Regions from separate parts of the Luteimonas sp. A534 genome, predicted to be linked through region 1. Evidence: riboswitches for the same ligand, from Rfam matches in the RefSeq annotation. Region 1 holds a riboswitch; the other holds the start of a gene.
What was found. Region 1 has a riboswitch for cobalamin ahead of ACW5F0_RS08745 (TonB-dependent receptor domain-containing protein). Riboswitches for the same ligand answer to the same signal wherever they lie in the genome.

Region 1 (11,915 bases):
CGCGAACGGGTTGTAGGCGAGCGCGGCGGTCAGGCGGCCGAGGCGGTCGCGCTGGCGGAAGTGCTGGTCGATCACGAAGCGGTTGGTCAGTCCGAGCCCTGGTGCGAGGCGCACGCTGCTCGCACGCGGGGATGATCCTTCCTTGCCGAACGCGATCATGTGCTCGCTCAGGAAGCCGGCGCCGGCGCTGGTGCCGGCCACGGTCACGCCCTGGGCGTTGCGCTGTCGCACCGTGCGCGCCACGTCGGTGCCACCGAGGATGGTCGACAGGCGCAGCTGGTTGCCGCCGGTGAAGAAGATGCCGCTGGCCTCGGCCAGCCGGGCCAACCGGCCGGGTTCCTGGCAGTCGCGCCGGGTGTCGAAGTCGAGCACGGTGACGCGGGCCGCGCCCATGTCGCCGAACAGTGTCTCGTAGCGCAGGCCGGTTTCATTGAGGCGGCTGGCGGTCGGAATGACCACGATGTCCGCTTCGCTGCCGCCGCTCAGATCGATGAAGCGCTCGAGGATGCGCGGGTTCGTGTCCTTGTCCTCGGCACCGCCGATCGGAATGATCCAGCCGCGGTGTTCCCCGTCGGGGGGCTTGCTCGGCATCAACTGCTCCTGTTGTCCTGGGGATCCATTTTTTCGAACGTACCATGCCGCAAAACCGCGCCGTCCCGCACGTGGAGATGGCCGCCGGCGAACACATGCGCCACCGCGCCGTCGTCGTCGAGCACCACCAGGTCGGCGTCGGCACCGGCCGCGATCCGCCCCTTCGAGGGCAGGCGCAGCAGGTCGGCGACGTTGCTGGTGAACGCCGGCAGCGCGTCTTCCAGGGCGATGCCGCGGGCGAGCAGTTCGGCCAGCGTTTCAAGCAGTGCACCGGAGTGGCCGACGTCCATGCTGCATACGCGCCCTTCGGCGTCGAAGCAGGGCAGGCAGCCGCCGGCATCGGAGCTGATGGTGACCCGCCCGCGCGGCGCGCCGCTGTCGAGGTAGCGCACGAGCGCGTCGGCGGCGCTCCAGGCGTCCTCGCCTTTCGCCACCGGGAAGGCGGTGATGTCGATGCTGCAGCCGCGTCGCGCAAGCGCGATCGCCTCCTCGAACAGCGCCTTGCGGCGGTTGACGTGGGTGGGGTTGAACACGCGCGGCGGCAGTTCGCTTTCGTCGAGCGCGCGGCGCACGAGGTCGAGCCCGCGCGGGCCGTCGCCCAGGTGCAGGTGGACGATGCCGGCCTTGCCGGTCATGAGTCCCGCCACGTGCGCTTCCGACGCGATGCGCAGCAGTTCCTCAAGCGTCGGCTGGCTCGAGCGGTGGTCGCTGATCGCCAGTTCGCCCACGCCGATGAGGCATTCGATGAAGGCCAGGTCGGCGCGTACGCTGCCGGTCAGCGTCGCCGGGGGCAGGTGGTAGCCGCCGGCAAGTCCGTAGGCGGACAGGCCCTCTTCGCGCAGCGCGTGGATCTGCGCCACGAGCTCACGGGTGCCGCGCGCGACGTCGTCCGTGCCCAGCAGGCCCACCACCGTGGTCACGCCGCTGCGGGTGTAGCGCGACAGCATCGGCGCCGGCACGCGGCTGGCGAACCCGGCTTCGCCGCCGCCGCCGGTGACGTGCACGTGGCTGTCGACCAGGCCGGGCAGCAGGCGGCGGCCACCCAGGTCGAGTGTCTGCGCGCCAAACGCCGCGGGCAGGTCGGGCGCATCGGTCCCGATCCACAGCACCTTGCCGCCACCCAGCAGGAGGTCCCGGCGTCCCAGCGCCTCGGGCGCGTACACGTCCGCGTTGCGGACCAGCGTTGTATTCATCAAGGAAGGTTGGAATGCGCCGGCCATGGCGTCAAGCGCGATACACGCCTGCGTGCGGGACCGTTGTGAAGCGCATGCAATGGGAAAGCCGGGGGCAGGGGCGTAGGTTCGGGGCACTGCCGCATGCGAGGGCCATCATGACCACGCCGACAAGCAACGTCCGCCCCGACCCCGACCAGGCGATGGTCGACATCATCGACTACGTCATCGGCTACGCGATCGACTCGCCGCTGGCCTGGACGATCGCGCGCAACTGCCTGATCGACACCCTGGGCTGCGGCCTGGAGGCGCTGGACTACCCCGCCTGCACGCGACTGCTGGGGCCGGTCGTGCCGGATACGGTGGTGCCGCATGGCGCCCGGGTGCCCGGTACCCGTTTCCAGCTCGATCCGGTGAAGGCGGCCTTCGACATCGGGACGATGATCCGCTGGCTGGACTTCAACGACACCTGGCTTGCGGCCGAATGGGGGCATCCGTCGGACAACCTTGGCGGCATCCTGGCCGTGGCCGACTGGTTGAGCCGCCGCGCCGTCGCCGCCGGCAAGTCGCCGCTGCTGATGAAGGACGTGCTGGCCGCGATGATCAAGGCGCACGAGATCCAGGGCTGCCTGGCGCTCGAGAACAGCTTCAACAAGGTCGGTCTGGACCACGTGGTGCTGGTCAAGGTGGCGTCGACCGCGGTGGTGGCCTGGCTGCTGGGCCTGTCGCGCGGGCAGATCCTCAACGCGGTGTCGCTCGCCTGGGTGGACGGGCAGAGCCTGCGCACCTACCGCCACGCGCCCAACACCGGCAGCCGCAAGTCCTGGGCCGCGGGCGACGCCACCAGCCGCGCGGTGCGCCTGGCGCTGATCGCCGCCACGGGTGAAATGGGCTATCCGGGCGCGCTGACCGCGCCGACCTGGGGGTTCTACGACGTGTCGTTCAAGGGCCGGCCCTTCCGCTTCCAGCGGCCCTACGGCAGCTACGTGATGGAGAACGTGCTGTTCAAGATCAGCTTCCCCGCCGAGTTCCACGGCCAGACCGCGGTCGAGGCGGCGCTGTTGCTGCACGAACGGATGCAGCAGGCCGGCGGGAGCGCCGAGGACATCGCCGCGATCACCATCCGCACGCAGGCCGCCTGCATCCGCATCATCGACAAGCGGGGTCCGCTGGACAATCCGGCCGACCGCGACCACTGCATCCAGTACATGGTCGCGGTGGCGCTGGTGTTCGGTCGATTGACCGCCGCCGACTACGAAGACGATGTTGCTGCCGATCCCCGCATCGACGCGCTGCGCGCGAAGATCACCTGCGTCGAGGACCCGCAGTACACCGCCGACTACCACGATCCGGACAAGCGCAGCATCGCGAATGCACTGGCGGTGGAATTGAACGACGGCACGGCGCTGGACGAAGTCGAGGTGGAATATCCGGTTGGACACCGACGGCGGCGCGAGGAGGGCATACCGCTGCTGGAAGCCAAGTTCCGCCGCAACCTGGGGCGGCGCTTCCCGGAGCCGCGGCGGGAGGCGATCCTCGCTGCGAGCCTGGACCAGGCGGCACTGGAGGCCATGCCGGTCCACGATTACGTCGATCTCTACGTCACCTGAACCCGGGCGCCCGGAGACGGCGGACACGGCGTGCCAGCCGTGCCCGGGTACATCGCGCAGGCGCTTGTATGATCGGCGGGCGCGCGGGCGCCGCGGCAAACGGGCCGCTGGCCGCCTTGCGCAAGGAGCCCCGGATGCACACTGCCCCCCGCGACGTCGCACTTTCCATCCTCGAACTCGGCCGCGTGGGCCAGGGCTCCGACCGGCGTGCGGCGCTGGATGGTGCGCGCGACCTGGCGCGCCATGCCGAAGGCCTCGGCTACACGCGGTTCTGGATCGCCGAGCACCACAACATGCCGGCGGTCACGACCGCCGCCACCTCGCTGGTCATCGCGCATGTCGCGGCCGGCACCAGCACCATCCGCGTGGGTGCCGGCGGCATCATGCTGCCCAACCACGCGCCGTACATCATCGCCGAGCAGTTCGGCACGCTGGCGACGCTGTTCCCGGACCGCATCGATCTCGGCCTCGGCCGCGCGCCCGGCACCGACCAGATGACGCTGCGCGCGCTGCGCCGCGATCCGGCCAGCAGCGAGCATTTCCCGCAGGACGTGCAGGAGCTGCAGGCCTGGCTGGCACCGGTGCGCGAAGGCCAGCGGATCGAGGCGGTGCCGGGCTCGGGCACCGAGGTGCCGCTGTGGATCCTGGGCTCCAGCCTGTTCGGTGCGCAGCTGGGAGCGGAGCTGGGCCTGCCCTACGGCTTCGCATCGCACTTCGCGCCGCAGGCGCTGGACCAGGCGCTGCAGGTGTACCGCGAGCGCTTCAAGCCTTCCGCGCAGCTGGACAAGCCCTATGCGCTGGTCGGCGTGAACATCATCGCCGCCCCCACCGACGAGGAGGCGCGCTTCCTCGCCACCTCGCAGCAGATGTCCTTCGCCGACATGTTCCGCGGCGTGCGCAACCTGACCCAGCCGCCGATCGCGGACATCGACAGCTACTGGTCGCCGCAGGAAAAGATGCAGGCTTCGCAGATGCTCGCCTGCAGCATCATCGGCGGCCCGGAGACGGTGCGAGCGGGCATGCGCGCGTTCGTCGAACGCACCGGGGCGGACGAGCTGATGGTGGTGTCCGACATCTTCGACCCGGCGCTGCGCCAGCGTTCGTTCGGGATCATCGCCGACGTCCGGCCCTGAGCTTCCAGGCTTGAGGACGGTGGGTACCTACGCACTCGAATCCGTGTTCGCCCCGGCATCGCTGGCCCTGGTGGGCGCGAGCCCGCGCGAGCGTTCGCTCGGGCGGCTGGTGCTGCGCCAGGTCATCGACGGTGGCTTCCCGGGCCGCATCGGCGTGGTCAACCGCAACTATCCCGAGATCGAGGGCGTGGTCACCGCGCCGCGGCTGGCGGAGCTGGGATTCGCGCCGGAGCTGGTGATCATCGCCACGCCGCCGGAGGCGGTGGCGCGCGCCGCGTCGTCGGCCGCCGATGCCGGGGCGCGCGCGGTGATCGTGTTGACGCGTGGCATGGGTGACGGCCCCGACTCGCATAACGCCGCGCTCGGTGCGATCGCACGCGCGCGCGGCCTGCGCGTGGTCGGACCGAACTGCCTGGGCGTGATCGCGCCGCATTCAAAACTGCATGCCAGCTTCGCCGCGCACCGGCCGCCGCCGGGTGACCTCGCGCTCATCTCGCAGTCCGGCGCCGTGGCCGCGGCGATGATCGAATGGGCCGGCACGCGCGGAGTCGGGTTCTCCGCGGTGGCGTCGCTGGGTGACGCGGTCGATGTCGATTTCGCCGACCTGCTCGACTGGTTCGCCACCGACCGCCACACCCGCGCAATCCTGCTGTACCTGGAGCGGGTGCGCGACGCGCGCAAATTCCTGTCCGCCGCGCGTGCGGCCGCCCGCGGCAAGCCGGTGGTGGTGGTGCGCCCGGGCCGCCACGCGCATGCAATGGGGCCGATGACCAGCCACGCCGCCGCGCTCGCCACGCCCGACGCTGTGTACGACGCGGCGTTCCGGCGCGCGGGCCTGCTGCGCGTCAACGCACTCGACGAGCTGTTCGCGGCCGCCGAAACGCTGTCGCATCTGGGCAGCGTGCCCGGCAAGCGCCTGGCGGTGCTCACCAACGGCGCCGGCACGGGGCTGCTGGCGCTCGATCGCCTGCAGGATCTTGGCGGCACGCCGGCGAAGCTGGCGCCGGCCACCATCGAACGCCTGGACGCCGGACTCGTGCGCGGCTGGTCGCGCGCCAATCCTGTCGACCTGCTGGGCGATGCCGACGGCCCGCGCTATGCCGCCGGCCTGGAAGCACTGCTCGACGACCCCGGCAACGACGCCGTGCTCGTGGTCAATGTTCCGACCGTGCTGTCCGATCCGCGCGACACCGCCGAGGCCACGGTGCGCGTGCTCAAGGAGCGGCCGCGTGGCGCGCCGCGCAAGCCGGTGCTGGCGCTGTGGCTGGGCGATGGCCACGGCGCCGCCGACCTGCTGGGTGCCGCCGGCGTGCCGACGTATGCCAACGAAGCCGAGGCCGTCCGCGGCTTCATGTACCTGGTGCGCCACCGCGAGGCTCAGGCGGCGCTGATGGAGACGCCGCCAAGCCTGCCCGAGGGCTTCGGCGTCGACCGCGCGGGTGCGCAGGCGCTGGTGGACGCGGCACTTGCCGAAGGCCGTGAATGGCTGGACCCCTGCGACACCGCGCGGCTGCTGGGCGCCTACGGTATCGCCATCGCCACGCCCGTGCTCGCCACCGATGCCGATGCTGCGGTGCGCGCCGCGCAGCCGCTGCTCGATGCCGGTCGCACCGTGGCGGTCAAGGTGCTCTCGCCCGACATCGGCCACAAGTCCGACGTCGACGGCGTGCGCCTGCACCTGGCCAGCGCCGCCGCGGTACACGAGGCCGCCGCCGACATCCTCGAGCGTGCGCGCCGGCTGCGGCCGGACGCCCGCATCGATGGCGTCAGCGTGCATCCCATGGTGCTGCGCCCAAAGGCGCGCGAAGTGATCGCCGGCATCGCCGACGACCCGGTATTCGGGCCGGTGGTGGTGTTCGGCCGCGGTGGCACGGCGGTCGAGGTGATCGACGACAAGGCGTTGGCGCTGCCGCCGCTGGACCTGCGCCTGGCGCACGAGCTGATCGGTCGCACGCGTGTCTCGCGCATCCTGCGCGCCTACCGCGACGTGCCCGCCGCCGATGAACGCGCACTCGCCCTGGTGCTGGTGAAGCTGGCGCAGCTGGCCGCCGACATCCCCGAGGTGCGCGAGGTCGACATCAACCCCCTGCTGGCCGACGCGTCGGGCGCGATCGCGCTTGACGCCCGCATCGCGGTGGCGCCTTCGACGCGCCTGCATCGCGGCCGCGGCCACCCGCGCTTCGCGGTGTTCCCGTATCCGACCGAGCTCGAGCGCACGCTGGCCCTGTCCAACGACCGCACGGCCGTCGTGCGCCCGGTGCGCCCGGAAGACGACGCGATGTTCCGCCGCTTCTTCGAACGCGTCAGCGCCGAGGACCTGCGCCTGCGCTTCTTCCGCGCGGTGCGCGACTTCAGCCACGACTTCATCGCCCGCCTGGTGCAGCTGGACTACGCGCGCTCGATGGCGCTGGTGGCGATCGATGTGGAGTCGGGCGAGATGCTCGGCGCCGTGCGCCTGCTCGCCGACTCCGACTTCCGGCGCGGCGAGTACGGGATCATGGTGCGCTCCGACCTCAAGGGTGCGGGCCTGGGCTGGCGGCTGATGCAGGAAATGATCGAAGTCGCGCGCTGGATGGGGCTGGAAGCCATCGAAGGCCAGGTGCTGCGCGAGAACAGCACCATGCTCGCCATGTGCCGGCGGCTCGGCTTCAAGGTCGTGCCGGATCCAGAGGACGCCACGCTGATGCTGGTGGAGCTGCCGGTGGCCGTCGCTGCGGGATAATGCGCATATGCGCAAGATCCTGCACATCGACATGGACGCCTTCTACGCGTCGGTGGAGCAGCGCGACGATCCCGCGCTGCGCGGCCGGCCGGTGGTCGTGGCCTGGCGCGGCGCGCGCTCGGTGGTGTGTGCGGCGTCGTACGAGGCGCGCGTGTTCGGCGTGCGCTCGGCGATGCCGGCGGTGCGCGCCGAGCGTCTGTGCCCGGACGCGGTATTCGTGCCGCCGGATTTCGCGCGCTACAAGGCGGTATCAAGGCAGGTGCGCGAGATCTTCCTGCGCCATACCGACCTCGTGCAGCCGCTGTCGCTGGACGAGGCCTACCTGGACGTCACCGCGCCGAAGATCGCTTCGCCCAGCGCCACCGAATCGGCGCGCATGATCCGCGCGGCGATCCGTGACGAAACCGCGCTCACTGCGTCGGCCGGCGTGGCGCCCAACAAGTTCCTGGCCAAGATCGCATCGGACTGGAACAAGCCGGACGGCCAGTTCGTGATCCGGCCGTCGCAGGTCGACGCCTTCCTGGCACCGCTGCCTGTCGGCCGCATTCCCGGCGTCGGCAAGGTGATGGAAGCGAAGCTTGCAGCGATCGGCGTGGCCACGATGGGTGACCTGCGCGGCTTTGCGATCGAGGAGCTGCAGCAGCGCTTCGGCAGCTTCGGCGCCTGCCTGCACCGTCGCGCGCACGGCATCGACGAGCGGCCAGTGGAGCCGAACCAGCCGGTGCAGTCGATCTCCGCGGAAGACACCTTCGCCATCGACCTGCCGCTGGAGGAGATCGAGCCCGCGATCCGCGCGTTGGCGGCCAAGGCCTGGGCGGCCAGCCGCAAGACCGAGCGCGTCGGCCGCACGGTGGTGCTGAAGCTCAAGACCGCGCAGTTCCGCATCCTGACGCGCAGCTACACGCCCGAATCGCCCCCGGCCACCGAAGCCGAATTCACCGCATTCGCGCTCGCGCTGCGCGAACGCGTCGACCTGCCCGGGTCGACACGCTACCGGCTGGTCGGCGTAGGCCTGGGCGGATTCCGCGAGCCCGCGGAGCTGCCGGAGCAGGCGACGTTGTTCCCGGAGTCGGATGTCGTGTCGACCGCCGGTTGAGCGCCGTGCCGATGCGTCGATGCGGGCCAGCGCATGCACCGACACATGATCGCGCGCGCCGCGGTGTAGCCTGCCATGGTGGCGTCGGCTCCCCGACCGGCGAAGGTACGCAACATGGCATTCGCCTGGCCCCTGGTGCTGTTCGACCTCGATGGCACGCTGGTCGACAGCGCCGCCGACATCGCCGAAGCGGTCAACCGCACGCTCGATGAGCTCGGCCACCCGCGCCAGCCCGAAGTGCTGGTGCGCAGCTGGATCGGCCTCGGCACGCGCGTGCTGATGGACAGCGCGCTGCAGCACGTCGGCAGCCGCACGCCGGTGGATGAGGTGTTGCCACGGCTGATGCGCCATTACGGCGATTGCCTGCTGCTGCAGGCGCGCCTGTACCCCGGCACCGTGGAGACGCTGGACGCGCTGCACGCCGACGGCGTGGCGATGGCGATCTGCACCAACAAGCCCGAACGCTACGTGCGCCCGCTGCTCGAAGCGATGGGCATCGGCGACCGCTTCGACGGCATCGTCGGCGGCGACACGCTGCCCGAACGCAAGCCGCACGCGATGCCGCTGCTGCACCTGGCCGCGCACCACGGCCGCCGCGTGGACGAGTGCCTGATGGTCGGCGATTCGGAGGCCGATGCCGGCGGCGCGCACGCTGCCGGCATGGACCTTGTACTGGTGAGGCACGGGTATCCGCGTGACTTCGATCTTGAACGCGCGGGAGCGGTGGCGGTGCTCGACGACTTGCCTGGGTTGTTGGCGCTTCGGGGGTAGGGGGCAACCCCTCACCGCACCGGCTGATACCTCAACGTCAGCCCGTACTCCCGCCCCGGCTGGTTGTACCAGCCCACCGTCTCGTAGTCGCGGTCGAAGACGTTGCTGGCGCGCGCCAGCAGGCTCCAGTCGCGGTGGAAGGCGTACTCCAGGCGCAGGTCGGTGGTGGCGTAGCCGCCCAGGCGCACGGTGTTGGCGGCATCGTCATAGCGGCTGCCGGCGCCCTGCACGGTGATGCCGGCGCGCAGCGGGCCGAAGCCGCGGTCAAGGTCGATGCGGCCGGTGGTGCGCGCGCGGCGCGCGAGCAGGTTGTCGTCGTTGATGCCGCCGCTGCGGTCGCGCGGATCGGCGTGGCTGAGCTGGGTCGACAGGTCGAAGCCGGCGAACGAGGTGCCAAACGTCAGTTCGGCGCCGCGGATGCGGGCTTCGTCGATGTTCTCGCCCACGCCTTGCCAGGTCGGCGGCGCATAGGTGAACACGATCAGCTCGTCGATCCGGCTCTCGTAGATGTTGAACGACCAGTTGAAGCGTTCGGTGGCCTGCGACACGCCAAGGTTCAGGCTGGTGGACTCCTCGGGCTGCAGCAGGGGGCTTTCCGAACCCGGGTAGTACAGGTCGTTGAAGGTCGGCGCCTTGAAGCCGGTGCCGAGCGTCGCGCTGAAACGCAGGCCGTTGTCGAACGCCAGGCCCCAGCCGAGGCCACCGGTCACGTGGTCGCCGAACTGCTCGTTGTCGTCGTGGCGCACGCTGGCCTGCCAGCGCTGGCGGCCGGTGCCGCCGTCGTAGGCGAGGAACACGCCGGTGTTGTCGCGCTCGTCCACGATGAAGCCGGTGGTGCCATCGACGCGATCGTTGCTGTAGTCGACGCCCATGCTGAGCAGGTGCGCCGGCGCCAGCTGTACGTCGGCCTGCACCGAGGCGGTATCGCGGCGGGTATCGAAGGTGCTCACGAAGGTGTCGCCCTGGTAGTCGTCGGACGTGTCCTTGCTGCGGCCCACTGCCGCGGTCACGCCAAGGCGGCCACCCTCGGGGGCGTAACGCAACTGCGCGCCGGTCACCTGCTGCTGCGTCTTCGAGCGGTTGGTCCAGGAGCCGTCGTACTCGTTCTCGCCGCTGGCATCGAGGAAGCTGCCTTCCACCGCCAGGGCATCGGTGACGTGCAGGCCGCCGCGCATGGTCACCGAGGCGCTGCGGTAGCCATCGTCGTCGGGCTCGTCGGTGAAGCAGCCGGTGAACAGCGTGCCCGAGCCGCGGCAGGCGTCGATGCCGTCGGTCTCCTGGTAGCCGCCGTGTGCCGCAACCCAGCCGCGCTCGCCGCCGTAGCCGAAGCCGCCGCTGAAGGCGCGGCTGTTGTTGCTGCCACCGCCCACCGACAGTTGCGGCGTGAAGCCGCTGGCCCTGCCGCCGCGGGTGAAGATCTGGATCACGCCGCCGATCGCCTCCGAGCCATACAGGCTCGAGCGCGGGCCACGCACGATCTCGATGCGTTCGATCTGCGCGACCGGAAAGTCCTGGAACGCCGCCATGCCGGAGCTGGCGGCGCCCACCTTGACGCCGTCGATCAGCACCAGCACGTGGTCGGACTCGGCGCCGCGCAGGAACACGCTGCTGAGCTTGCCGCGGCCGCCCTGGTTGCCGATGTCCACGCCGGCGCGCCCGCGCAGCAGTTCGATCAGGTCGCGCGCCTGGCTGCGATCGATCTCGTCACGATCGATGACCTGCGCCGGCACCAGGCTGTCGGCGAGCAGTATTTCGGTGCGGGTGCCGGTGACGATGACCTCGTCGAGGTCGGTGGCCTGCATTGCACCGCTGGCCATCGCGGCCGGGGACAGGGCGAGCGCCACTGCGAGGGAAAGGAACTGGTGCTGCGGCTTCATCGGGTTCTCCATGCGTCGCGCACGCCCGCGCGACTGTGTCGTGGGGTTGCGGGCAGGGAGCGGGGACGGGAGGGTGACGTGGACGACACGGCGCGCTACCGCCGCGACGCCCTCCGCGTCACAACCAGTGTGTCTTCCAGGCCGGTCTCCGGACTCGCGGGCGGAGCGATGTCGCTGCTCCAGCCCCGGCGCCTTCCCATGCCTGTGCACAGTGGCGGTTTGCCGGGGTGTTCCACGCTTACCGTTGCGGGGGCAGCGCCGGAATGCTTCGTACGCCGTGACGGCGGGCGGAAGGTCACCGGCTTCCCGTTTCAACCGTTGGGGAGAACCCCGCCGGTCACCAGAAAGAGCGCGCAGTCTACGGCATCGCTCCACGGCGCGCCAAAGGCATCCGGCGTGCGGGGCGGGCAGGACGGGCCGCGGCGGGCGGATAGAATGCGCGGCTGCAATACGCACATCGGGGCGAAATGACGGAGTCATGGTTCACGCAGCGCTGCGCGCTGCCTTCGGAGGCGCACCGCGCCCGCGCGCGCGCGCGCCAGCAGCAGCTCACCAAGCCTGCCGGCGCGCTCGGCCGGCTGGAAACGCTGGCGATCGAACTGGCGGCGCTGCAGGCCAGCGACCGCCCCGCGGCGTCGCGTGCCCCGGTGCTGCTGTTCGCCGCCGACCACGGCGTGGTGGCGCAGGGTGTCTCCGCGTATCTGGCCGAAGTCACGGTGCAGATGCTCGCCAATTTCGCGGCTGGTGGCGCCGCGATCGCGGTGCTGGCGCGCGAGCTCGGCCTGCCGTTGCACCTGCGCGACGTCGGCACGCTGGCCGAAGCGCCCTTGCCCGGCGCCGTCGTCGACAAGCCCTGCCGCGGCACGCGCGACCTGAGCGTGGAGCCGGCGATGGCGGCCGGCGAGCTTGCGCATGCGCTCGACGCCGGGCGCCGCGCGGTCGA
Region 2 (11,915 bases), on a different contig from region 1:
TTCAACAAGCTGCTGACCGGCGCGCTGCGCGTGGGCGTGTCGCAGGGGCTGGTGCAGCAGGCGTTGGCCGAAATGTCCGGCGTCGACATTGCGCTCATCGCCCAGCGCATGCTCGGGCGCTGGACGCCGACCGCGGCCTTCCTCGAAGGCCTGCTGTCACCGGACGCGCAGCCGGGCGACGCCGAGCTGCCGTATCCCTTCTTCCTCGCATCGCCGCTGGAAGCAGATCCGGAAACGCTGGGCCCGGTGGGCGACTGGGTGCTCGAGTGGAAGTGGGACGGCATCCGCCTGCAGCTCATCCGGCGGGCCGGTGGCATTGCGCTGTGGTCGCGCGGCGAGGAGCGCATGGATGGCCGCTTCCCGGAGATCGAGACCGCCGCCGCCGCGCTGCGCCGCGCCTGCGTGATCGACGGCGAGTTGCTCGCGTGGGAGCCCGGAGCCGACGAACCCATGCCCTTCAGCGCGCTGCAGACGCGCATCCAACGGCTGAAGCCCGGACCGAAGGCGCTGGCCACGGCGCCGGCACGCGTGGTCGCCTACGACCTGCTTGAACTGGAGGGGGAAGACCTGCGTGCGTGGCCGCTTGAAGCGCGCCGCACGCGCCTTGCCGAGCTGCTTGTGGACGCCGATCCCGATCGGCTCGTGCTGTCCTCGCGCGTGCAGGCCGGCGACTGGGCGCAGGCCGCCGCGCTTCGCGAACAATCGCGTGAACGCGGCGTCGAAGGCCTGATGCTCAAGCGCGCGGACTCGCCCTACCGCCACGGGCGCAAGCGAGGCGATTGGTGGAAGTGGAAGGTCGACCCGCTGAGCATCGATGCGGTGCTGATGTACGCCCAGGGCGGCCACGGCCGGCGCAGCACCCTGTTCACCGACTACACCTTCGGGCTCTGGGACGGCGACGCGCTGGTGCCGGTGGCCAAGGCGTATTCCGGTCTGGACGACGCCGAGATCCTGCGCCTGGACCGCTGGATCCGCGCGCACACGCTCGAACGGTTCGGACCGGTGCGATCAGTGGAAGCAGTGCACGTGTTCGAACTCGGCTTCGAGGGCGTGAACCGGTCTGCGCGGCACAAATCCGGCATCGCGGTGCGCTTCCCCCGCATCCTGCGCTGGCGCGAGGACAAGCTCGCGCGCGAGGCGGACAGCCTCGATGCACTGAAGGCGCTGGCGCGATGAGCGTTCGGGCGCGGAGCCGCCTTGATGCCCCGCTCAGCGCCTGGTTCGCGGCGCAGGGCTGGCGACCGGCCACGTTCCAGCGCGAGGCCTGGCGCCGCTACCTTGCGGGCGAGTCCGGGCTGCTGGTCACGCCGACGGGCAGCGGCAAGACCCTCGCCGCGCTCGGTGGGCCACTGCTGGAAGCGTTGAGCCTGGGCGACGCACCCGCATCCACGCGTCGGGGTGCCTTCGCCACGCCGCGGCTACGCGTGCTGTGGATCACGCCGCTGCGCGCACTCGCGGTCGATACCGTGCGCGCCGCGCGCGGGCCGATCGAAGCGCTCGGCGTGCCGTGGACGGTCGCCATGCGCACCGGCGATGCCGGCGCGCGAGACCGGCGCCTGGCGCGCAAGGGCCTGGCCGACCTGCTGGTCACGACCCCGGAGTCATTCGCGCTGTCGCTGTCGTATCCGGATGCCGGTGCGTTGTTCGCCGGCGTGCGCGCCGTGGTGGTCGACGAGTGGCATGAGCTGCTGGGCAACAAGCGCGGCGTGCTGCTGCAGCTGTGCCTGGCGCGGCTGCGCACGCTGGCGCCCGGCGCGCGCACCTGGGGACTGTCGGCGACGCTGGGCAACCTCGACGAGGCGCGAGACGTCCTGCTGCCGCACGTCCCGGACGCGCCGATCCTCGCGGCGCCACGGCCACGGAAGATGACGCTGGAGACGCTGATCCCGGGTGAGGGCGAACGTTTCCCCTGGGCCGGGCACCTCGGCCTGTCGCAGCTCGAACGTGTTGCTGCCGTGCTGCAGCGCGCACGCAGCAGCCTGCTGTTCACCAACACGCGTTCGCAGGCCGAACTCTGGCACCGCGCGCTGCAGTCGGTCTGGCTGGATGATCCGTCCACGCTGGCCCTTCACCACGGTTCACTGGATGCATCGCTGCGCGCCATCGCCGAAGCCGGCCTGCGCGACGGCAGCGTGCGCTGCGTGGTCGCGACCTCCAGCCTCGACCTGGGCGTGGACTTCCCCGCAGTCGACCAGGTGCTGCAGGTCGGCAGCCCGAAGGGCATGGCGCGGCTGCTGCAGCGCGGCGGGCGGGCGCGTCACCGCCCGGGGGAGGCCGGCCATGTGGTGTGCGTACCGACCCACGCGTTCGAACTGGCCGAATACGCTGCGGCGCGTGCTGCCATCGCAGCCGGCCGCATCGAAGCGCGTCCACCGCCGCGGCTGTCGCTGGACGTACTGGCCCAGCATTGCGTCACCCTGGCCCTTGGTGGTGGCTTCGACGCCGACGCGCTGCTCGGAGAGGTGCGCGGCACCCATGCCTTCGCCGCGCTTTCGGACGAGGCCTGGACGGCCGTACTCGACTTCATCGTGCGCGGCGGCAGCGCGCTCGAGCACTACCCCGATTTCCGCCGCGTGGTGCGCGACGAGGACGGCATTCATCGCGTGCACGACCGCCGCGTCGCCTTCCGTCACCGCCTCTCCATCGGCACCATTACCAGCGACGGCAGCGTGCAGGTGCGCTATCTCAAGGGCGGAGGCCTCGGCGCGGTGGAGGAGGCCTTCGTGTCGCGGCTGCGCCTGCGCGATCGCTTCCAGTTTGCAGGGCGCACGCTGGAGCTCGTGCAGCTGCGCGACATGACCGCCTACGTACGCGTCGCCAAGCGCAACGACGGCATGGTGCCGCGCTGGCAGGGCGGGCGCATGCCGCTGTCGAGCGAGCTCGCATCGGAAGTGGAGGCGATCCTGTCGCAGCCCGCCGACAGTCCGGAGATGCGCGCGCTGGCGCCGCTGCTTGCACTGCAGTCGCGCTTGTCCGCATTGCCTGCGCCGGGCACGCTGCTGGCCGAAGCCGTGAAGACGCGACAAGGCTGGCACCTGTGCCTGTTTCCGTTCGCCGGGCGCGCGGTGCACGAAGGCCTGGCACCGCTGCTGGCCCTGCGCTGGGCGCGCGAGGCGCCGAACACCTTCGCCTGGGCGATGAACGATTACGGGCTGGTGCTGACAGCCCAGGCCGAAGCCGTTCCGGACGAAGTGCTGCTCACACGCATGCTGTCCGTCGAGGGCCTGATGGACGACCTGCGCGCCAGCCTCAACCTGGCCGAGCTCGCGCGGCGGCAGTTCCGCGAGATCGCGCGCGTCGCCGGCCTGCTGGCGCCGTCGCTGCCGGGGCGTGCGATCAAGTCACTGCGCCAGCTACAGGCTTCGAGCAGCCTCCTGTTCGACGTGCTCACCCGCCATGATCCGGAACACGTGTTGCTGGCGCAGGCCGAGCGCGAAGTGCTGGAGGCGCAGCTGGAAGTGCGGCGCCTGCGCGAGGCGCTGGAGCGCTGCGGTGCGCGCACGCTGCTCCTGCATCGCCCGCGCGGACTGACACCGCTGGCCTTCCCGCTGTGGGCGGAGTCGATGCGCGGCCAGCTGAGCACCGAGGACTGGCGTACGCGCGTGACGCGCGCCGCCCTGCAGCTGGAGCAGCGCCATGCCCGGCGCGATTGACCTGCTGCTGGCCGGTGAGCCGATGCGGCTGCTCGCCGATCGTACGCTGTACTGGCCCGCGCGCGGGCGCCTGCTGATCGCCGACCTGCACCTGGGCAAGGGCGACATCATGCGCGCGGCCGGAATCCCGGTGCCCAGCGGCGGCACCGGGCACGACCTTGCCCGCCTGGACGCGCTGCTGCACGCCACCGGGGCGCGCGAACTGTGGGTGCTGGGCGACTTCCTGCACGGCCGCCGGCACGCGCGCGCCGAAACGGCATGGCGGGCGCTGCTCGCCGCGTATCCGGACTGCGTGGCGAGCGTGGTGGCCGGCAACCACGACCGCGCCCTGGTGGCGGATGCCGCCGGCGTCGTGCACCTGCCCGACGACGTCCGCGACGGCCCGTTCCGCTTCCGCCATTTCCCGCTCCAAGCGCCTGATCCCCCCCGCGGGTACGTGCTTTGCGGCCATGTGCATCCGGTCGTGCGCTTGCCGGGGCTGCCCGGCAGGCACCCCGCACTGGCGCTGGATGCGCACCAGGCGATCCTGCCCGCGTTCTCGGCCTTCACCGGGGGATGGCTGCTTCCGGACGACCAGGCCTGGATCGCGTGCGCCGGCGGTGAGCTGGTGGGTCATGGCGACACGGCGTGGCGCATGGCCACCGCGTCCTGATCCATCCACTGTGTCGGACCCCGGCCGGGCGCACAGGCATACTTCAAGGCTGCCAATGTGCGAAGCGCCTTCGGCCCGCGCAGTCATCCATCACCTCGGAGAGCCCCCGCATGTCCCCAACAGGCCGCTTCCGCCTGCGTTTTTCCACGATCTGCTTCCTGGCGCTGGCGTGCGCGACCACAGGTGTCGCGCTGGCGCAGGCCGGCGCCACGCCGCAGGCCGCCGTGCCCGCCAATGACGCAGCCACGCGTCTGCACGCGCTGTTCGAAGCCGACAGCACATGGCGCCAGCAGGAATACGGCTATACCGAAGTCGATGGCCGCTGGCGGCAGTCGGCGCGCCTGCCATCGAACACGCCCGAAGCCTGGGAGCGCCGCGCGGCGCACTGGTCCGCGACCCTGGCAAAGCTGGACGCAATCCCTGTCGACGCGCTTGCGCGCGAGGACCAGGTCAACCTGGCGGTGTTCCGCACCGCGATGCAGGCCGACCACGAGAACGCCACGCGCCGCACCTGGGAGGCGCCGTTCAACAGCGACACCTTCTTCTGGACCGGCTTCGCGCCGCGCCAGCCCTACCAGAGCGAGCAGGAATGGCGCGATTACATCGGCCGCCTGGGCGAGCTGCCGCGTGTCTTCGGTGAGCACATCGCCAACATGGAGCGCGGCCTGGCGCGCGGCTGGAGCGTCCCGCGCGCGTCGCTCGACAACCGCGACAACACCATCGTGCCGTACACGCTGGATGACGCGGCCAACCCGCTGCTCGCCGCCTTCGACACGATCCCGGCGACGCTGCCCGAAGCGGTGCGCGCGCAGCTGCGCGCGGACGGGCGCAAGGTGGTGCTGGAGCAGGCCGTGCCGGCCTATCGGCGGCTGCTGTCCTATATGCGCGAGGACTACCTGCCGGGCACCCGCACTTCGATTTCGGCCGCCGACCTGCCCGACGGCGCGGCGTTCTATCGCGGCCAGATCCGCGAGTACGTGACCCGTGACATGGATCCGCGCGAGATCCACGAACTCGGCCTGGCGGAAGTCGCCCGCATCTCCGCGGAGATGCGCGAGGTAATGGCGCGTGCCGGTTTCGAAGGCTCATTTGAAGAGTTCCTGGCCTACCTGCGCAGCGACCCGAAGTTCTATGCGAAGACGCCGCGCGAACTGCTGGCCACCGCCGCGTACGTCGCCAAGAAGGTCGACGGCCAGCTCAAGCACGTGCTCGGCACGCTGCCGCGCTACCGCTTCACCATCCTGCCGGTGGCCGACGACATTGCGCCCAACTACACCGCGGGCCGCGGCGGACTGGATGCCTGCTGGTTCAACACCTGGGACCTGCCGTCACGACCGCTGTACAACCTGCCGGCGCTGACCCTGCACGAATGCTCGCCCGGCCACAGCCTGCAGGCCGCGCTGGCGCTCGAAGCGCCGGAGCGCCCGGACTTCCGCCAGCGCACCTACTTCTCCGGCTACGGCGAGGGCTGGGCGCTGTACACCGAATGGCTGGGCACACTGATGGGCATCTACGAGACGCCCTACGAGGACTTCGGCCGCCTGAGCTTCGAGATGTGGCGCGCCGCGCGCCTGGTGATCGACACCGGTATCCACGAGTACGGCTGGAGCCGCGAGCAGGCGATCGAATACCTCGCCAGCCACGCCGCGCTCTCGCGCCCGGACATCGTCAACGAGGTCGACCGTTACATCTCGTGGCCGGGCCAGGCCCTGTCGTACTACATCGGCTACAAGACCATCCGCGACCTGCGCGTGGAGGCCGAGCAGGCACTGGGTTCGGACTTCGACCAGAAGGCCTTCCACGACACGATCCTGCGCCTGGGATCGGTGCCGCTGCCGGTGCTGGAAGAAGAGGTGCGCCGCTTCATCGCGGAGCGCAAGGCCGCCGCCGCCACGTGATGGCAGCGACCCCCGCACCTCGGCTCCGTTTCCTGCGAGGTTCAGGGCGCCGCGTCGAACGGCGGCGCGCCGGGAACAACGCCCGATGGCGGAATCCCCACGCGCAGCGCGTTCTCCACGTCGCGCACGCCCTTGCACCCGTCGGCGAGGTCTTCGGCCAGGCGCTTCATCATGCGGTGCGGCACAGAGCCCGCGAGTCGCACCACGCCTTCCGTCACCTCCACGCTGATGTCGCCGGCGTCGAGCGCATCGTTCTCGGCCAGCACATCGCAGACATCGTCATGGATCCGCGTGTCGTCGCGGCGGTAGCCGCGGGGACCGACGCCGCGATAGCCGTGGACGGACACGTCGGAAGTGCCGGCCGCGCGGCCAAGGTTGAACTCTTCGCGCTTTTCGCCCAGCCAGTCGCGCGCGGCGCTGGCACAGCGACCGCCGAGCTTCATCGCATCACGCGCCACATCGCGGAACTCGCCGCTGGCGCTGCCGGTCGTGGATCGGGTCATCGTCTGGCCTCCGTGGGGTTGGCGGGCGTGTGTGCCGCCTGGAGCCAGTGTGGGGCGGGGCGTGTTCAAGCCGCGTCATGCCGGGATGACGCGTGGATCAATCCACCTCCATGGGATACACCGCGCGGATCGGGCATCCGGACTTCGCACCCAGGATCTGCATGCGGTCGGAGCCGGTCATGAGGAATTCCGTCGACCTGCCGTCCGCCAGCGCCAAAGGCTCCCCCAGGCCGCCGCCGATGGTTCCGGTTCCACGGGTGCCGGTGCGGATATCGTCGCCCGGGTTGCCGCAGATCAGGCCGATGCCCACGCCCGAACGGAAGGCGATCTGGACGGGTCCGGCAAGATGCGGACAGGAGCGCACCAGTTCCACGCGGTAGTAGCGGTTGCCACCGGAGCGGCGCGGGTTCACCTCCACCACGACGCCCTTCGGGTCCTCCGACCAGCCGCGCACATGCCTTGGGTTGAAGCAGTAGTTGGGGGACGCCGCGAAGCCGTGCCGGCGCTCACCCTTCACCACCACCGTCGCCAGCGTGGTGCTGCCGTCCGCGCTGGTCTGGCTGGCGCGCGCGTGCTGTGCGTACTCGGCCGAGGTGATCGGGGCGACGGCGGCGACCGGGCACAGCTGCGAGTCCACCGACACGTATTCGTTGCCGGTGCCGCACATCCAGCCGTTGGCGGCCAACATGCGGGTGTTGCTGGCGGCGGTGACCTCGGGGCACTCGGCGCCCAGTTCCACGCGGAAGCGCCTGCCATCCGACTGCACCATGGCCAGCGTGCGCGCGTCGGACTGGAACACCTCGCTGACCTCGCGTGCGTCCAGGCACTGCGGTGCCGGGGGCGTGCGGGACTCCGCGGCCGCATGCCCAGGCATGGCCAGGCCAAGGGCGGTCGCAGCGAAAAGAGTGCGCACTACAGTGGAAAACATGTTGTCACCAGGGTGGCGGTGGGGCCTGCCGGAGTTTACGGTATCGATATGTCCGTCCGGCGCCAGCGTGCGCCAAAGCTGGAGAACTCGATGAAAGTGCCCTTGATGGCAATGCTCGCAGCCTGCGCGGCTTGCGCCTGCAGCTCACCGCCCGCCGCGGTGGACCCGTCTCCGCCGGATATGCGTGAGGTCGCCTTCAGCTGCGACAACGGGGAGTCCCTGTCCGTGCGCTTCCATGCCGCGCAGGAGCGCGCGGTCCTGCTGCGCAATGGCGACGCGATCGAACTCGCGCAGCAGCCGAGCGCTTCGGGTTTCGTCTACAGCAACGGCCCCAACACCATCCGCGGCAAGGGCGACGACCTCACGGTGGAAATCGGCCGTATGGTTCCCATCCAGTGCAAGGCCGGGTGAGTGAACATGCAGCAGACCATTTCCGTTCCCGTGTCGGTCGGCGAGCTGGCCGACAAGATCTCGATCCTGCACATCAAGCACGAGCGCATCGCCGATGCCGACAAGCGCGCGCACGTCGCGGTCGAACTCGAGGGCCTGCGCCCGATCTGGCAGGCGCTGGTGGACGCCAAACCGGAGCTCGACGGGTTCTACGACCGCCTGAAGGCGGTCAATGAACTGATGTGGGACGTGCAGGACGGCCTGCGCGCGAGGGAAGCCGCCAAGGACTTCGACGACGGATTCATCCAGCTCGCGCGCGCGGTGGCCATGCGCAACGGCGAGCGGATCGCGATCAAGAACGACATCAATCGCCTGGCGGGCTCCGAATTCATCGAGGAGAAGCAGTACCAGGGAGGTGCGTGATGCCGGACCTGATGACGGCCATCGCGATCCGGGGCGGCGCGGGTCCGGCGGACGCACTGCACGCGATAGGTCGGCAACCAGGTGGGCAGCGGAAGCGGACGCAAGGTCGCGACGGTGGCCGGTGCCGTGGCGGGCGGCGCCATCGGCCGCAACGTGGACTCGTTGAATCCCGGGACCGCCGGATGTCGCGGTGGTTCCCGGACCGGGACGTGGCGTCAGGATGCCTCGCCCACGTGATAGCCGTTGCGCCCCGCCTTCTTGGCCGCATACAGCGCCGCGTCCGCCGCTTCCATCAGCGTCGCGGCATCGGTGGGCCGCTGCGCGTAGGCGATGCCGATACTGGTGGTCACGATCAGCGGCGTGCCGCCAGCTTCGATGGTCGCGGCGGTGGATTCCAGCACCTTGCGCGCGATCGCCTCGGCCGCTCCGGCTTGCGCATCCTCGACCAGGATCGTGAACTCGTCGCCGCCCAGGCGCGCGACCAGGTCGGTCTCACGCACGCTGTCGCACAGGCGCCCGGCAAAGGCCTGCAGCACGGCGTCGCCGGCGGCATGGCCATGGCCGTCGTTGATGGCCTTGAAGTGGTCGATGTCCAGGCACAGCAGCGCGATCGGGGTGTCGTGGCGGTGCAGCCGCTTCAGCGCCAGCGCTAGGCGCTCGTCGAACTGGCGGCGGTTGGCCAGCTCGGTCAGGGTGTCGACGCGCGTCAGCCGCTCCAGCTCGCGCCGGCTCTCCTCGAGCGCCTGCTCGGCGGCCACGCGGCGGCTGATGTTGCGCGCGGTCAGCATGAGATCGTCCGCATCGCTGCCGTCGTCGGCGGGAATGCAGCGCGACACCGCTTCCACCCAGACGTAGTGGCCGTCCTTGTGCCGCACGCGGTAGATGTCGGTGCGCGGGTTGCCCGTGGCGAGCACGTCGGCCATCGCCTGCTGCTGGGTCGCGCGGTCGTCCGGGTGCACGCTGTCCCACCGCGAACCGAGCATCTCGTCCGGCGTCCATCCCAGCATCTCCAGCGCAGAGGGAGAGACATACAGCCGTTCACCGTCCCCCCGGATGCGGGAAATAACGTCATGCGAATGGTCGGCGAGCATGCGGTAGCGGCGCTCACTGTCGCCCAGGCGCATGGCAAGGCGCTTGCGTTCGGCCATGGCCAGGCAGACAGGGATGGTCATCACGCAGCCGCCAGCCAGGTAGAGCTGCAGGAGCGCGATCCTGCCGCCGTCCCCCAGGTCATGCTGCAGCCACAGCGGACCGTATCCCAGCGTGGTGGCGATGGCGGCGATCAGGGCCAACGCGATCACGCCCAGCGCCACGCCCGCGAACTGGTGGCGCATCGCGGCGAGCAGCAGGGCGGGATAGGTCAGGAACATCACCGGGTAGGCGCTGATGAACACCCCGATGCCCACCGCCACCAGCAAGGTCATGCTGGCCGCGAGCGACCAGCCCCGGCCGCGCGCAATGAACAGGCCCAGCCCTTCGCGCTGCACGACGAGGGTGGTGGTGGCCAGGATCACCATGCCCACGACGTGGGCGGCATACCAGCCTGCAAAGGACCGCACGAATGCCTGGCCGTGCATGGCGTATGCCACGCCCGCGGCCAGCAGTCCGGACAAGGCACAGGCCAGCAGCGTGGCTCCGGTCGCGATGCCGCCCAGGCGCACCCAGTCCCGCGGCTGGCGGATGTCCGGGACGCGGCTGCGCACGAATCCGGCCACCACCAGCACTTCCACGATGTTGCATGCCGCGATCGCGAACGCGTAGACGGGGGTATCGCCGGCGAGCATCCGGGCCGGCAGTTCGCACGCGAACGCGATCGCGATGTAGCCCGGCCACGTCGCGCTGCGCCTGGACAGCAGCCAGCCGGTGAGGATGCCGTTGCCGACCCAGATCGCGGCGAGTTCGCCGGGGCCGCGCGCGAACGTCAGCGAGAGCCAGGCCGTGGTGGCGATCAGGAGGGCCAGGACGGACCGGTCGGCCCAATAGGTCCGGGGCAATCGAAAGCGGTCGAACATGACGGTCTCGAGGTGGGGAACCGGCACTTTAGCCCAGGCAGTGCAAAGGCGAATGACCGCTGCGGTGCGGTGGGCGTCCGGCATTCGCTTCCGCGGCAGCCGGAATCTCCCCGACGTCTTGTCACAACATTTTGCGTTGACGGTTCCTTGGCGCCACGATATGTTGTGGTCGTCGGTTCGCGCGCCGCAGGGCGCGGGATGAAAAGGGAAGCCGGTGCGGTGGGGCGGAGAAACATCCAGTCCCACTCATTCCGGCGCTGCCCCGCAGCGGTAGGTGGAAACGAGGTCGCACTCGCACTGGAACGGTGGTTCCGGGAAGCGGCGACCGAGGCGCGGAGCCCAGCTCCCGGATCCACGAGCCCGAAGACCTGCCGACAGCCGCGCGCAAGCACATCGCGCGGTGCCGGCTGCGGAATCTCCGGGGGGAGATGGCTGGTGAAGCGCGCATGCGCCCGCGATTCGTTGTCGGATCGGGCGTGTCCGTTGCGACGCCGCTTGCCGACCCTGTGATGACGCCGCCCGCCTCCTGCCGCGGGACAGGTGGCCGTGCGTCCCTCATCCAGGAACACACATGGACAAGCACGACGGCATCGCCGCCGTTCCAGCCCCGGCTGCCTTCCCGCGCGACGGCGAAAGCGGATGCGTTGCCACATGGATCACCAAGGAAGCCGGCAACCGCCGCATGCCCTACGACCGCGCACGGCTCGTGCGCAGCATCGATCGCATCCACGCCGAGTTTCCGCAGCTCGATGTCGCCGACTACACGCGCAGCGTGTGCGGGTTCGTCGAACGCAAGGACGTGGTGGACGCGGACGACCTCGTCGACCACCTGGTGCGCGAAGCCGAAGCGCGCGTGGACGTGGCCGCGCCCGAGTGGGAGATGTTCGCCGCACGCCTGTACCTGCAGCGCCTGTACAAGCGCGCCAGTCGCAACCGCTTCTACGACGTCGGCGAACGCTACGGCTCCTACGTCGGACTCCAGGAAAGCCTGGCCGACCGCAACGTGTATTCCAACGACATCCTGCGCGCCTACTCCAAGGAGGAACTCGTTGAAGCCGGGAAGATGATCGATCCGGAGCGCGACAGGCTGTTCGCCTACAACGGCCTGTACCTGCTCGCCACCCGCTACCTGGCGACGGACACCAGCCGCGCGGTGTACGAACTGCCGCAGGAGCGGTGGCTGACGATCGCCCTGTACCTGATGCAGCGCGAAGCCCCGCGCGAGCGCCGCATGCAGCTGGTGGGCGAGGCTTACTGGGCGCTGTCCAACCTGTACATGACGGTCGCCACGCCGACGCTGCAGAACGCCGGCAAGACCGGGGGGCAGCTGTCGTCGTGCTTCATCGACACCGTCGACGATTCGCTGCAGGGCATCTACGACTCCAACACCGACATCGCCCGCGTGTCCAAGGGCGGAGGCGGCGTGGGCGCCTACATGGGCTACGTCCGCGCCTCG

Region 2: another riboswitch for cobalamin. It lies ahead of ACW5F0_RS13265 (ribonucleoside-diphosphate reductase subunit alpha); the one in region 1 lies ahead of ACW5F0_RS08745 (TonB-dependent receptor domain-containing protein).

What each region holds. Positions count from the first base shown of each region.
Region 1 covers NZ_JBSVRR010000003.1:113,441-125,355, forward strand. The annotation lists gene ACW5F0_RS08710 (cyanophycinase) at 1-591, opposite strand, end outside; gene iadA (beta-aspartyl-peptidase) at 591-1,784, opposite strand; gene ACW5F0_RS08720 (bifunctional 2-methylcitrate dehydratase/aconitate hydratase) at 1,922-3,373, shown strand; gene ACW5F0_RS08725 (LLM class flavin-dependent oxidoreductase) at 3,508-4,506, shown strand; gene ACW5F0_RS08730 (bifunctional acetate--CoA ligase family protein/GNAT family N-acetyltransferase) at 4,526-7,228, shown strand; gene dinB (DNA polymerase IV) at 7,236-8,324, shown strand; gene gph (phosphoglycolate phosphatase) at 8,439-9,095, shown strand; gene ACW5F0_RS08745 (TonB-dependent receptor domain-containing protein) at 9,107-10,972, opposite strand; cobalamin riboswitch at 11,095-11,332, opposite strand; gene cobT (nicotinate-nucleotide--dimethylbenzimidazole phosphoribosyltransferase) at 11,440-11,915, shown strand, end outside.
Region 2 covers NZ_JBSVRR010000006.1:93,232-105,146, forward strand. The annotation lists gene ACW5F0_RS13215 (ATP-dependent DNA ligase) at 1-1,176, shown strand, start outside; gene ACW5F0_RS13220 (ligase-associated DNA damage response DEXH box helicase) at 1,173-3,653, shown strand; gene pdeM (ligase-associated DNA damage response endonuclease PdeM) at 3,637-4,305, shown strand; gene ACW5F0_RS13230 (DUF885 domain-containing protein) at 4,416-6,203, shown strand; gene ACW5F0_RS13235 (BON domain-containing protein) at 6,245-6,706, opposite strand; gene ACW5F0_RS13240 (hypothetical protein) at 6,804-7,580, opposite strand; gene ACW5F0_RS13245 (MliC family protein) at 7,725-8,045, shown strand; gene ACW5F0_RS13250 (DUF6165 family protein) at 8,052-8,447, shown strand; gene ACW5F0_RS13255 (hypothetical protein) at 8,529-8,684, shown strand; gene ACW5F0_RS13260 (diguanylate cyclase domain-containing protein) at 8,663-10,486, opposite strand; cobalamin riboswitch at 10,616-10,849, shown strand; gene ACW5F0_RS13265 (ribonucleoside-diphosphate reductase subunit alpha) at 11,031-11,915, shown strand, end outside.